One region of the Streptomyces vastus genome, then DNA from elsewhere that is predicted to be linked to it. Evidence: riboswitches for the same ligand, from Rfam matches in the RefSeq annotation. Region 1 holds a riboswitch; the other holds the start of a gene.
What was found. Region 1 has a riboswitch for cyclic di-AMP ahead of ABD357_RS26095 (M23 family metallopeptidase). Riboswitches for the same ligand answer to the same signal wherever they lie in the genome.

Region 1 (5,664 bases):
ACCTCGGCCTCGTTGGCCGGAGCTGAGGCCGGCAGCCCCTCGGCGTTGATGCGGTCGTAGCGTACGGTGGCGATGAACTCGCCGCCGACCGTGGCCGCGAGTCCCACCCGGTCCACAAAGTCGTGGTGCGTGAAGTGGTGGACATCCTTTGCGGACAGGCGCGGGTACGGCGCGAAGAAGCGGTAGTACTTCGACTCGTCGGACACCTGCTCGTAGAAGCTGACCAGGCGGTCGGCGTCGTCGGCCGTGATCGGCCGGATGCGCGCGGTGCCGCCGTCGCGCAGCACGACGTCGGCCTCCCAGTGGGCGGGATACTCGTGCCGGTCCGACGAGGTCTGCATGGGCCCCAGAGTACGGCTCGTGTCCGACAATGGCGCGAGGCGAGTCCGGGTCCCGACTCGGGCCCCCGCACGGGCTCCTGGCCTCTGCCGGGCTCATCGCCCGCTCGGGGACGCTTCACGTATGGAATAGTGGTCTAGACAACCTGAGAACACCTGAAGGGCAGCATCACATGGCTGAGCGCCGCGTCAACGTCGGCTGGGCCGAGGGCCTCCACGCCCGCCCCGCCTCCATCTTCGTCCGTGCGGCCACGGCCGCCGGCGTCCCTGTGACGATCTCCAAGGCGGACGGCAACCCCGTCAACGCCGCCTCCATGCTCGCGGTGCTCGGCCTGGGCGCCAAGGGCGGCGAGGAGATCGTCCTGGCCTCCGACGCCGAGGGCGCGGACGCCGCGCTCGACCGCCTGGCCAAGCTGGTCGCGGAAGGGCTCGAGGAACTGCCCGAGACTGTTTAGTGCACCTGAACCGGCGCCGCTCTCGCGGAGATGGTTGCGCGCGGCCTGGGTTCCTCAATTGATGGTTGCGGTGGTCGTCGCATCAAAAGACACCATCCCGCACACATACCTGAAGGGCTCGCCCGAAATATCGGGCGGGCCCTTTGCAATTCCAGGATGCGGGCAGCGAAAATAATCCCCCGCGAATTACTCCCCCTTTGTATACGGCGCCACTGTTAATGCCGCAGGCTCGCCGTGTTTACGGGGTGTTGCGAAGTCCTCACACGCTCCACGCGATCAGCGCGCTCGGGAAAGCGCAGCCGATGTGCGGCCGTCGCCCGCTCGGTGTGCAGAGCCGTGATGGCCCGGGCCCGCTCGCTGTCGCCGCGCGCGACGGCGTCCACGATGCCGCCGTGCTCCGACCAGGACTCGGCGGGGTGGGCCGGCGCCTCAACCGAGTACATCCAGGCGATCTTGTGCCGCAGCTGGGTGAGCATCGAGGTCAGCGCGGGGCTGCCGGAGGCCTGCGCGAGCGTCTCGTGGAACCAGCCGCCCAGCGAGCGCAGATCCTCGCCCTGGCCCCTCCTGGCCCGCTCCTGGCCCAGCCTGACGAGGCCTCGCAGCACCTTGAGGTGCGCCTCCGTCCGCCGCTGCGCGGCGCGCGCGGCGCCCAGCGGCTCCAGGAGCATGCGCATCTCCAGGAGGTCGGCGGCCTCCTGCTCGGTGGGTTCCGCGACGCACGCGCCCGCGTGGCGGCGGGTGACGACGAAGCCCTCCGCCTCCAGCGTGCGCAGCGCCTCCCGCACGGGGACCCGCGAGACGCCGTAGCGACGCGCGAGCAGTTCCTCGGTGAGCCGGCTGCCGCGTTCGTAGACACCCGCGACGATGTCGTCACGGATCGCCGTGCATACCGAGTGCGCGGGAATACGCATGACCGGACCTCCGCCTTAATCCCCGCGAAACGCGGTCGATTGACGCTCGTTCGGTGACTCTATTGCAGAGAGCCGGAAATTCCGATGGCGGGCCGGAATCCATGGAGTTTTTTTGGACACATAGTCGCGCAGAACAGGCAGTCGTCCCGTCGGCATGCCTGAAAGCCCCGGCTCGGTGAGCCGGGGCTTTCAGGAGGGGTGCGGTGATGCTTCTGCGCCGTCAGCGCAGTCAGACGTTCACGCCGTGCGACCTGAGGTAGGCGAGGGGGTCCATGTCCGAGCCGTACTCCTGGGACGTACGTGCCTCGAAGTGGAGGTGTGCTCCGGTGACGTTGCCGGTCGCCCCGGAGAGGCCTATCTGCTGGCCCGGGGTGACGCTCTGGCCGACGGAGACGGAGAGGGACGACATGTGGGCGTACTGCGTGTACGTGCCGTCGTTCATCTTGATGACGACCTGGTTGCCGTACGAGCCCTCGAAGCCGGCCTCTACGACGGTGCCGGCACCCACGGCGCGGACGGTGGTGCCGCTTGCGGCGTGGAAGTCGATGCCGGTGTGGCTGCCGGAGGACCAGACGGAGCCGCCGGCCTTGTAGCCGGTGGAGACGTACGAGTCGCTGATCGGCGAGACGAAGGAGTTGAGCAGGCGCTTGCGCTCGGCCTCGCGGGCGGCGCGCTCCTTGGCCTCACGCTCGGCCTTGGCCTTCGCCTCGGCACGGGCCTTCTGCTCCGCGGCCCGCTTCTGGGCGGCCTCCTCGGCCGCCTCGCGGGCGGCGGCCTCCTCGGCGGCCTGCCGCTGGGCGTGCGCCTGGGCGTCGATCTGGTCGGCGACCGAGTCGCCCATGGTGACGGCCTGGGTCAGCCCTGTCTGCTTGACCGAGGAGGGGCCGGCGAACGCCGGGGCGGCCAGGGTGCCGATGACACCGGTGGTGGCGAGCGTCGCAACGCCCACGGTCCTCGAGGACGTGCGCTTCGTACGGCTCGGGCGACGGTGCTTCCCGGTGGCGCGGGTGAACGCCATGAAGTGGCTGGTCCTTTCCTTCCTTCTCGCCTACCGGGTTAGCTGACGGGTTCGGAGCAGGAAGGTCTCCTACGGGCTCCCTCCAGGAGGGCGCCCGATTCACCCCAGGGACTGCGATGGGTCCCCGGCTCCCCTGGCTCGCGCCGTACGGGGACTCGGCGATGACTGTCCGGTGCCGCGGATGCGGCGCACTGCCTGACGAACAGCCGGACCGACGCTAAGCGGGCCATCTCTCAAACAACAAACGGATGACGGCTTTTGTAGCGCACGCCACAGGGCAGACACACAACCTCCATACCAACTCTCAATCAATCCAATCAATTTGGACAAAGCGGGACCCTGGAGGCTCATCAGCCTCCAGGGTCCCCAGGGATGTGCGGCGGTGCTCTACTCGGCCGGGACCACGCTCACTTCACCGATTCCGAGGGCCTTGACGGGCTCCTCGATCTGGGCGGCGTCCCCGACGAGGACGGTCACCAGACGGTCCACCGGGAAGGCGCTCACGGCGGCCGCGGTGGCCTCCACAGTGCCCGTCGCGGCGAGTTGGCGGTACAGCGTCGCCTGGAAGTCGTCCGGCAGGTGCTGCTCCACCTGGTCGGCGAGCGTGCCGGCGACGGCGGCCGCGGTCTCGTACTTGAGCGGCGCCACGCCCACCAGGTTCTGTACGGCGATGTCGCGCTCGGCGTCCGTCAGGCCCTCGGCCGCGAGCGTACGCAGCACCTTCCAGAGGTCGTCGAGCGCCGGGCCGGTGTTCGGCGTGTCCACCGAGCCACTGATGGCGAGCATCGCGGCGCCCGTGCCGTCCGGAGCGGAGCGCAGCACCTGGCCGAACGCCCGCACACCGTAGGTGTAGCCCTTTTCCTCGCGCAGGACACGGTCAAGACGCGAGGTGAGGGTGCCTCCGAGGCAGTACGTGCCGAGCACCTGGGCGGGCCACACACGGTCGTGCCGGTCGGCGCCGACGCGGCCGATGAGCAGCTGTGTCTGGACGGCTCCGGGACGGTCGACGATGACCACACGGCCGGTGTCGTCGGCGGTCACCGGAGGCACGGGACGCGCCTCGGCCGGCGAGCCGGTCCAGGCGCCGAGCGTCTCGCCGAGCAGCGCGTCGAGGTCGACACCGGTGAGGTCGCCGACGACGACCGCGGTGGTGGTGGCGGGGCGTACATGCTTCTCGTAGAAGGCGCGTACGGCCGCCGAGTCGATGCTCGCGACCGTCTCCTCGGTGCCCTGGCGCGGGCGCGACATGCGTGAGGTCGCCGGGAAGAGCTGCTTGGAGAGCTCCTTGGCGGCGCGGCGGGCCGGGTTGGCGGTCTCATGCGGAATCTCGTCGAGCCGGTTGCGGACGAGGCGTTCGACCTCGCTGTCCTCGAAGGCGGGCGCCCTGAGGGCGTCGGCGAGCAGGCCGAGCGCCTTCTGGAGCCGCGACACGGGGACTTCGAGGCTCAGGCGTACGCCCGGGTGGTCGGCGTGCGCGTCCAGCGTGGCGCCGCAGCGCTCCAGCTCGGCGGCGAACTCCTCGGCGGAGTGCTTGTCGGTGCCTTCGGAGAAGGCACGCGCCATGATCGTGGCGACACCGTCCAGGCCCTTCGGCTCGGCCTCCAGCGGTGCGTTCAGGAGCACTTCCACGGCGACGACCTGCTGGCCGGGGCGGTGACAGCGCAGCAGCGTCAGGCCGTTGCCCAGCACCCCGCGCTCGGGCGCCGGGAAGGCCCAGGGCTTGGCCTCGCCGGCCTGGGGCTGGGGGTGGAAGTCCATGGTCACGGTGGCCTCGGTCACTGGGCGCTCTCCTCGTCGGTGGCGATCGGCTCGTACACGAGCACCGCGCGGTTGTCGGGGCGCAGGCGGGACTTGGCGGCCTCCTGGACCTCGTCGGCCGTGACGTCGAGCACGCGCTGTACGGCGGTCAGGGCGAGCTGCGGGTCGTCGAACAGGACGGCGTAGCGGCACAGTTCGTCGGCGCGGCCGGCGACCGTACCGAGCCGGTCCAGCCACTCGCGTTCCAACTGAGCCTGGGCGCGCTCCATTTCCTCGGCCGTGGGGCCCTCCTCGGCGAACCGGGCGAGCTCCTCGTCGACGGCCGCCTCGATGACGGGGACCTCGACATCGCCGGAAGTCTTCACATCGAGCCAGCCCAGGGAGGGCGCTCCGGCCAGGCGCAGCAGACCGAAACCGGCCGCCACAGCCGTACGGTCCCGGCGCACGAGGCGGTTGTAGAGGCGGGAGGACTCGCCGCCGCCGAGGACGGTCAGGGCGAGGTCGGCCGCGTCGCACGCGCGTGTGCCGTCCTCCGGGAGCCGGTAGGCGGCCATCAGCGCGCGCGCCGGGACCTCCTCCTCGACGACCTCGCGCAGCTGCTCGCCGATAGTGTCCGGCAGGGAGCCGTCACGCGGGGCGGGCTTGCCGTCGTGCCCCGGGATGGAGCCGAAGTACTTCTCGACCCAGGCGAGCGTCGACTCCGGGTCGATGTCGCCGACGATCGACAGGACGGCGTTGTTGGGCGCGTAGTAGGTGCGGAAGAACGCGCGCGCGTCCTCCAGGGTCGCCGCGTCCAGGTCGGCCATCGACCCGATCGGGGTGTGGTGGTACGGGTGGCCCTCCGGGTACGCGAGGGCGGTCAGCTTCTCGAAAGCGGTGCCGTAGGGGACGTTGTCGTAGCGCTGGCGGCGCTCGTTCTTGACGACGTCCCTCTGGTTCTCCATCGACTCGTCGTCGAGCGCGGCGAGCAGCGAGCCCATGCGGTCGGCCTCCAGCCAGAGGGCGAGCTCCAGCTGGTGGGCGGGCATGGTCTCGAAGTAGTTGGTGCGCTCGAAACTGGTCGTGCCGTTGAGCGAACCGCCCGCGCCCTGCACCAGTTCGAAGTGGCCGTTGCCCTTCACCTGGCCCGATCCCTGGAACATCAGATGCTCGAAGAGGTGGGCAAGTCCGGTACGCCCCTTGAC
Region 2 (5,664 bases), on a different contig from region 1:
CCGCCTCCTGGTCAACTCCGCCGAGCGGCGCGCGGCCAGGATCGCGGAAGGCCGCCCGGAGTACCCGCTGAAGGTCACCGTCAGCGGCAGCGGCGACCTGGACCCGACCCTCAACTTCTGGTCCACGGGCGGCGAGAAGGTCGTGTACACGACCGACAAGGGCGCCCCGAAAGCCACCGCGGCCCTCCGCGGTCAGGGCGTCGATGTCGTCCCCGTCGGGCCCGAGCTCGACTGGCCGGCCGTACTCGACCACCTCCACGATGTACGAGGCGTACGGCGGCTCATGGTCGAAGGCGGCGGGCGCGTGCACACCCAGCTGCTTCAGGAGGGCCTCGCGGACGAGCTGCAGCTCGCTCTCGCGCCCCTCCTCGTGGGGCAGCCGGACGCACCCCGGCTGTTCGGACCCGGCGGCTACCCGGGCGGGGTGCGCAACCGGATGCGGCTGGTGGAGACCCGGCCGGTGGGCGATGTGGTGCTCATGCGCTACGTGCCCACGGCGCCCGGAGCAGGCGGGCCGGCCTCCGCCGCCGACCGGCACTGGCTGGAGCTCGCCTGCGAGCTCGCCGCCCAGTGCCCGCCTTCGCGGACCGCGTTCAGCGTCGGCGCGGTCGTCGTGGCGGCGGACGGTACGGAACTGGCCCGCGGGTACTCCCGCGAGTCCGACCCCGTGTCGCACGCCGAGGAGGCCGCGCTCGCGAAACTCGACCCGGCCGATCCGCGCCTTCCCGCCGCCACCGTCTACAGCAGCCTGGAACCCTGCGCCCGCCGCGCCTCCCGGCCTGCCCCCTGCGCCCGCCTGATCCTCGACGCGGGCGTACGCCGCGTGGTCACCGCCTGGCGCGAGCCGGACACGTTCGTCCGGTCCGCGGACGGCAGCGGCCTGCTGGCCGCCGAAGGCGCCGAAGTCGTCGTACTCCCGGAATACGCGGAACGGGCCGCCGAGCCCAACCGCCACCTGCTCGGCCGGTGACCGGGAGCGATCGGTTAAGGGCAGGCGGCGAAAACCCGTGTGCTGAGCGTCCCGCGGATGGCGTACACTGGTCTTACCGACGCGGGGTGGAGCAGCTCGGTAGCTCGCTGGGCTCATAACCCAGAGGTCGCAGGTTCAAATCCTGTCCCCGCTACTGAACACTCAGGGCCGGAACCCACGGGTTCCGGCCCTGAGTGCTTTCCGGGTTTCCGACGGTGCTGTCCCGATGGTCCGCTCACTCACTCGGCCCGCACAGGTCGCCCCCCGACCACCCGCCGGGAAACCTGGACGGAGCGCGGTGAAGGGCGGGAGAGCAGTGGTGGGGCCGGGAGAAGCGGAGACTGGCTGGCGGAGGGTCGCTGACCTCCGGACTCTTGTCCGCGCCCTCCCTGTGCTGCTGATCATCGCGGGCGTCTGCTACGACTTCCTCACCCCGCCCCCCTTCACCGCGGTGCCCTTCTTCACGGTCGCCCCGCTCGTCGCGGCGCCCCTCTCCACGTTCGGCAACACGCTGCGTACCGGAGTCGTGGCCGTCGCCGCCCTGTCCCTGCTGCACATCAGGGGGCCCTTCGACGTGGGCTCGGCCACCGAGATCGCCACCGCGGCGGCGGTCGCCCTGCTGGCCCTCGCCATCAACCGCCTCGTACGCCGCAGTGACCAACGTCTCGCCTCCGCGCGCGAGATCGCGGAGGCGGCCCAGAGGGCCGTACTGCCCGAACCGGCCGAACGGATCGGCGGGCTCGACATCGCGGCGCGGTACGAGGCGGCGCAGGCGGACGCGTTCATCGGGGGTGACCTGTACGCCGTGCAGGACACCCCGCACGGCGTACGGCTCGTCCTCGGTGACGTACGGGGGAAGGGCATGGGCGCTGTGGCGGCCGTTGCCGTGCTCATCGGGGCCTTCCGGGAGGCCGCCGAGCAGGAGGCGACCCTGGAGGCGGTGGCGCAGCGGCTGGAGCGGGCGCTGGTGCGCGAGGCCGCCCGGCGAGGCGGCCTCGAAGCGGTCGAGGGCTTCACCACCGCCGTACTCGCCGAGATCCCGCACGCCGGCGCCGTCGTACGCATCGTCCACCGCGGTCACCCCGGGCCGCTCCTGCTGTACGGGGACGGCTCGCTGGAAACACTCCGGTCCGAGGACCCCGCACTGCCGCTCGGGATGGGCGAGCTGGGCCCGTGGCCCGGCCGGGCGCAGGAGGTCCCGTTCCCCGGCGGGGCCACCCTGCTCTTCTACACGGACGGGGTGACCGAGGCCCGGGACCGGCACGGCGTCTTCTTCGACCCCGCTCAGTGCCTCGCGGGCCGGACCTTCCACGGACCCCGGGTGCTGCTCGCCACGCTCGTGGAGGCGGTCCTCCGGCACACGGGAGCCGGCGGCGCGACGGACGACATGGCGCTGCTGGCCGTCAGGAGGCCGTGAGGCGGGTTCTTGAACCGCCCCGTGGTCTTGGTGCCTGCGGGGTTTCAATATCACCGGTAGTAGTCGAATCAACTCACTCCGGTTAGCAACTGAAACATTGTCAACAGAAGTCACAGCAGTGAATTACCCCTGAGTCAGGATCAACTCGCCCGATTCGTCCCGCTCATGACCTGAAAGTCCAGGCCAAGACCGCCAACGAATCTTCAGAACAGCTTGGAATCCGGTGCCTGCCTCTATTAACGTTCGATAACGCAGCGCGGTCGTCCCAGCCGTCACAAGAGTCGGCTCCGTGCGCACGCGCCGAATCCCGCAAGGGAACCGGGGAACCACCAACTTGGGGTGAATCGGGCGTTGTTCCTGGTGGAGACACCGTGAGCGACGCGCGTAGGAGACCTTCCTGCTCCGAACCCGTCAGCTAACCCGGTAGGCGACAAGGAAGGAAAGGAGTGCGCCTACGTGGCGTCCAACCGGCCTGCCCCCCAGACTTCGTTCGCGCCGAGTGAGCAGCAGCCCGACTCATTCGGCTACGGCAAACGCCAGGACGAGGAGACCTGGGAGGAGTGGAACCCCACCGAGGATTCCCTCAAGCCCGTTCGCGGCAGGCACCGCGTCGGCAAGCAGCGCGGAGGAGGCCTTGCGCGCAGCTCCACGGTTCTGGGCGTCGGGGTCATAGCGGCCGTCAGCGCGGGCGGCATGGCCAGCGCGCAGACCGGCAAACCGCCGGTCTCCATCACCCTTCCCGACCTTCCCCTGATCTCGGACGACCCCGAGGAAGAGGCCGGCTCCGCGACACCGCTCACCCAGGCCGGTCTGAGCACGGCGGACGCCGAGCAGGGCAACTCCGACGCGGGCGAGGCCCTGCGCGCCCGCATCATCCTGCAGGCCGAGCGGCAGCAGGACCAGGTGGACCGCGAGGCCAGGCAGGCTGCGGCGACCGCCGCCGCCAAGCAGGCCGCCGAGCAGGCCGCCAAGGAGCGGGAAGCCGCCCAGGCCAAGGCCGAAGCCGCCAAGGAGAAGGCGGCGGAGGAGGCCCGGCAGAAGGCCGAGGCGGAGCGCCTCGCCGAGCTCGCCAGGAGCTTCGCGCTGCCGACGTCCTCGTACACCATCACCTCGACCTTCGGGCAGTCCGGCGCCCTGTGGTCCTCCGGGTCCCACACCGGCCTGGACTTCGCCGCCCCGTCGGGTACGCCGCTCAAGGCGGTCCACAGCGGCACCATCACCGAGGCCGGCTGGAACGGCTCGTACGGCTACCTCACCAAGCTCAAGCTCGACGACGGCACGGAGATCTGGTACGCCCACCAGTCCTCGATCAGCGTCAGCGTCGGCCAGCAGGTCAGCACGGGCGAGGTCATCGGCCGCGTGGGCGCGACCGGCAACGTCACCGGGGCGCACCTCCACATGGAGGTCAAGACGGCGGGTGGCGACGGAATCGACCCGATGGCCTGGCTGCGGAGCAAGGGGCTCAACCCGTAAACCCGTAGGTCTCGGTCGGCTCTTCGACCAGCTCTTCGACGCCATCCGCTTTCGGACGAGAAGCGGGTGGCGTCCTGCTTTTTCGCCTAGTTCCGGTAGGGGTTGTAGGCCGGGTCGTACGCCGGGAAGGGCGACGCCTGCCCGTACGCGTTCCCGTACGTAGGCCACGGTGGCGGCACCGGGAGCGGAGCCGTGGACCGGGCCGCGTACGCCAGCGCGGGGCGGGCAAGCTCGCGGCGGGCCCACAGCTCGTGGAGCAACTCCCGTTCCCGTACGACGAAGTCGGCGCCCGCACGGCCGCGGCGCCCCCGGTGGCGCAGGAACGCGAGGGACGTCGCGTACGCCTCGTACTCCGCGACCGCCCGCCCCGCCGGGCGCCCGCCGTGATACGTGGCGTACTCGCGGGCCAGTCGCCGCGCCTTCATCGAGCCGAGCACGAACGGCTCGGGAACGGTCAGCCAGCCCGCCATGGCGTACGCGGGCAGCTCGGCGCGCACCGTGCCGAGCTCACGCTGCCGCGTCCAGATGACCAGCCAGGTCAGCAGGCCGAACGCGGGCACCATGAACGCCGCGTACACCGCGAAGAAGCCGTACGTGCCGAAGGTCGACGAGCCGTTCCAGAGGGCGTGCATGCCCATCGCCAGCAGCAGGCCCGCGAAGGGCAGCAGTACGCGTCGTAGGTGCTGGCGGTCCGCCGAGAGCGCCGCGATGCCGAAGCCGATGCCGGTGAGCACGGTGAACAGCGGGTGCGCGAAGGGCGACATGATCACGCGTACGAAGAAGGTGGCCGCGGTGACGGAGGCGATACCGTCCTCGCCGCTGAGCTGGTCTGTGCCGAAGGCGGTGCCGAGGTAGAGGATGTTCTCGGTGAACGCGAAGCCGGTCGCGGTGACCCCGGCTATCACCACGCCGTCGACGATCCCGGTGAAGTCCCGTCTGCGGAACAGGAAGACGAGTAAGACGGCGGCGGCCTTCGCGCTCTCCTCCACGACCGGCGCTATGACCGTCGCACCGATCGTGTCGGCGCTCGACGGGTCCGCGGTGGCCGTGGCTATCCAACGCGTCGCGAAACTGTTCGCGACGATCGCTATCAGCGCCGCCGCGCAGGCGCCCCAGGCGAACGCGAACGTCAGGTTCCGCCAGGGCCCCGGCTCGACCCGGTCCAGCCAGCGGAACGCGGCGATCAGCAGCGGGACGGGCAGCACGGCAAGACCAAGGCCCACGAGAAAGCCCTCGGTGCCGGTCTGTTCGCGGACCAGGGCCAGGATGACGAGACCGGAGAGGGCGAGCAGGGTGATCAGCGCGCCGTAGCGCACCCACTTGCGGCGCCACCAGTGTGTATGCCGCCGGGTGCCTCCGGCGGGGGTGTCGGGGGGTGGTGGGTGCGCCGGGTACGCCGGATACGGAGGACTGGTGGCCACAACATCGACCCTAACCAGGGAGGGGCTGGGCTTGCGACGGTACGTTTGCGCTCGGCTGGGTTTGGGGCGCGGGGGTGACGTGTCGGCTTACCGAGCGCTGTGCGGCACGCGGTGGAACAGCAGATCGTGCACCACATGTCCCTTGTCCAGGCCCTGGCTCTCGAAACGGGTCAGCGGGCGGAAGTCCGGACGGGGCGCGAAACCGCCGTCCGGCTGGGTGTTCTCGAAGTCCGGGTGTGCGGTGAGGACTTCGAGCATCACCTCGGCGTACGGCTCCCAGTCCGTGGCGCAGTGCAACAGCGCGCCGGGCTTGAGGCGGGACGCGGCGAGTGTGAGGAAGTCCGGCTGGATCAGGCGGCGCTTGTGGTGGCGCTTCTTGGGCC

Region 2: it holds a riboswitch for cyclic di-AMP, as region 1 does, so the genes downstream of both, ABD357_RS30550 (M23 family metallopeptidase) here and ABD357_RS26095 (M23 family metallopeptidase) in region 1, are expected to answer to the same signal.

Annotation. Positions count from the first base shown of each region.
Region 1 is NZ_BAAASJ010000067.1:16,686-22,349, reverse strand. Features, by position in the region: gene ABD357_RS26110 (bifunctional acetate--CoA ligase family protein/GNAT family N-acetyltransferase) at 1-341, opposite strand, end outside; gene ABD357_RS26105 (HPr family phosphocarrier protein) at 512-793, shown strand; gene ABD357_RS26100 (GntR family transcriptional regulator) at 1,009-1,704, opposite strand; gene ABD357_RS26095 (M23 family metallopeptidase) at 1,934-2,722, opposite strand; cyclic di-AMP (ydaO/yuaA leader) riboswitch at 2,736-2,893, opposite strand; gene ABD357_RS26090 (M16 family metallopeptidase) at 3,110-4,501, opposite strand; gene ABD357_RS26085 (M16 family metallopeptidase) at 4,498-5,664, opposite strand, start outside.
Region 2 is NZ_BAAASJ010000097.1:114,399-120,062, forward strand. Features, by position in the region: gene ABD357_RS30535 (dihydrofolate reductase family protein) at 1-970, shown strand, start outside; tRNA gene ABD357_RS30540 (tRNA-Met) at 1,051-1,124, shown strand; gene ABD357_RS30545 (PP2C family protein-serine/threonine phosphatase) at 1,197-2,387, shown strand; cyclic di-AMP (ydaO/yuaA leader) riboswitch at 2,676-2,832, shown strand; gene ABD357_RS30550 (M23 family metallopeptidase) at 2,844-3,860, shown strand; gene ABD357_RS30555 (PrsW family intramembrane metalloprotease) at 3,947-5,281, opposite strand; gene trmB (tRNA (guanosine(46)-N7)-methyltransferase TrmB) at 5,369-5,664, opposite strand, start outside.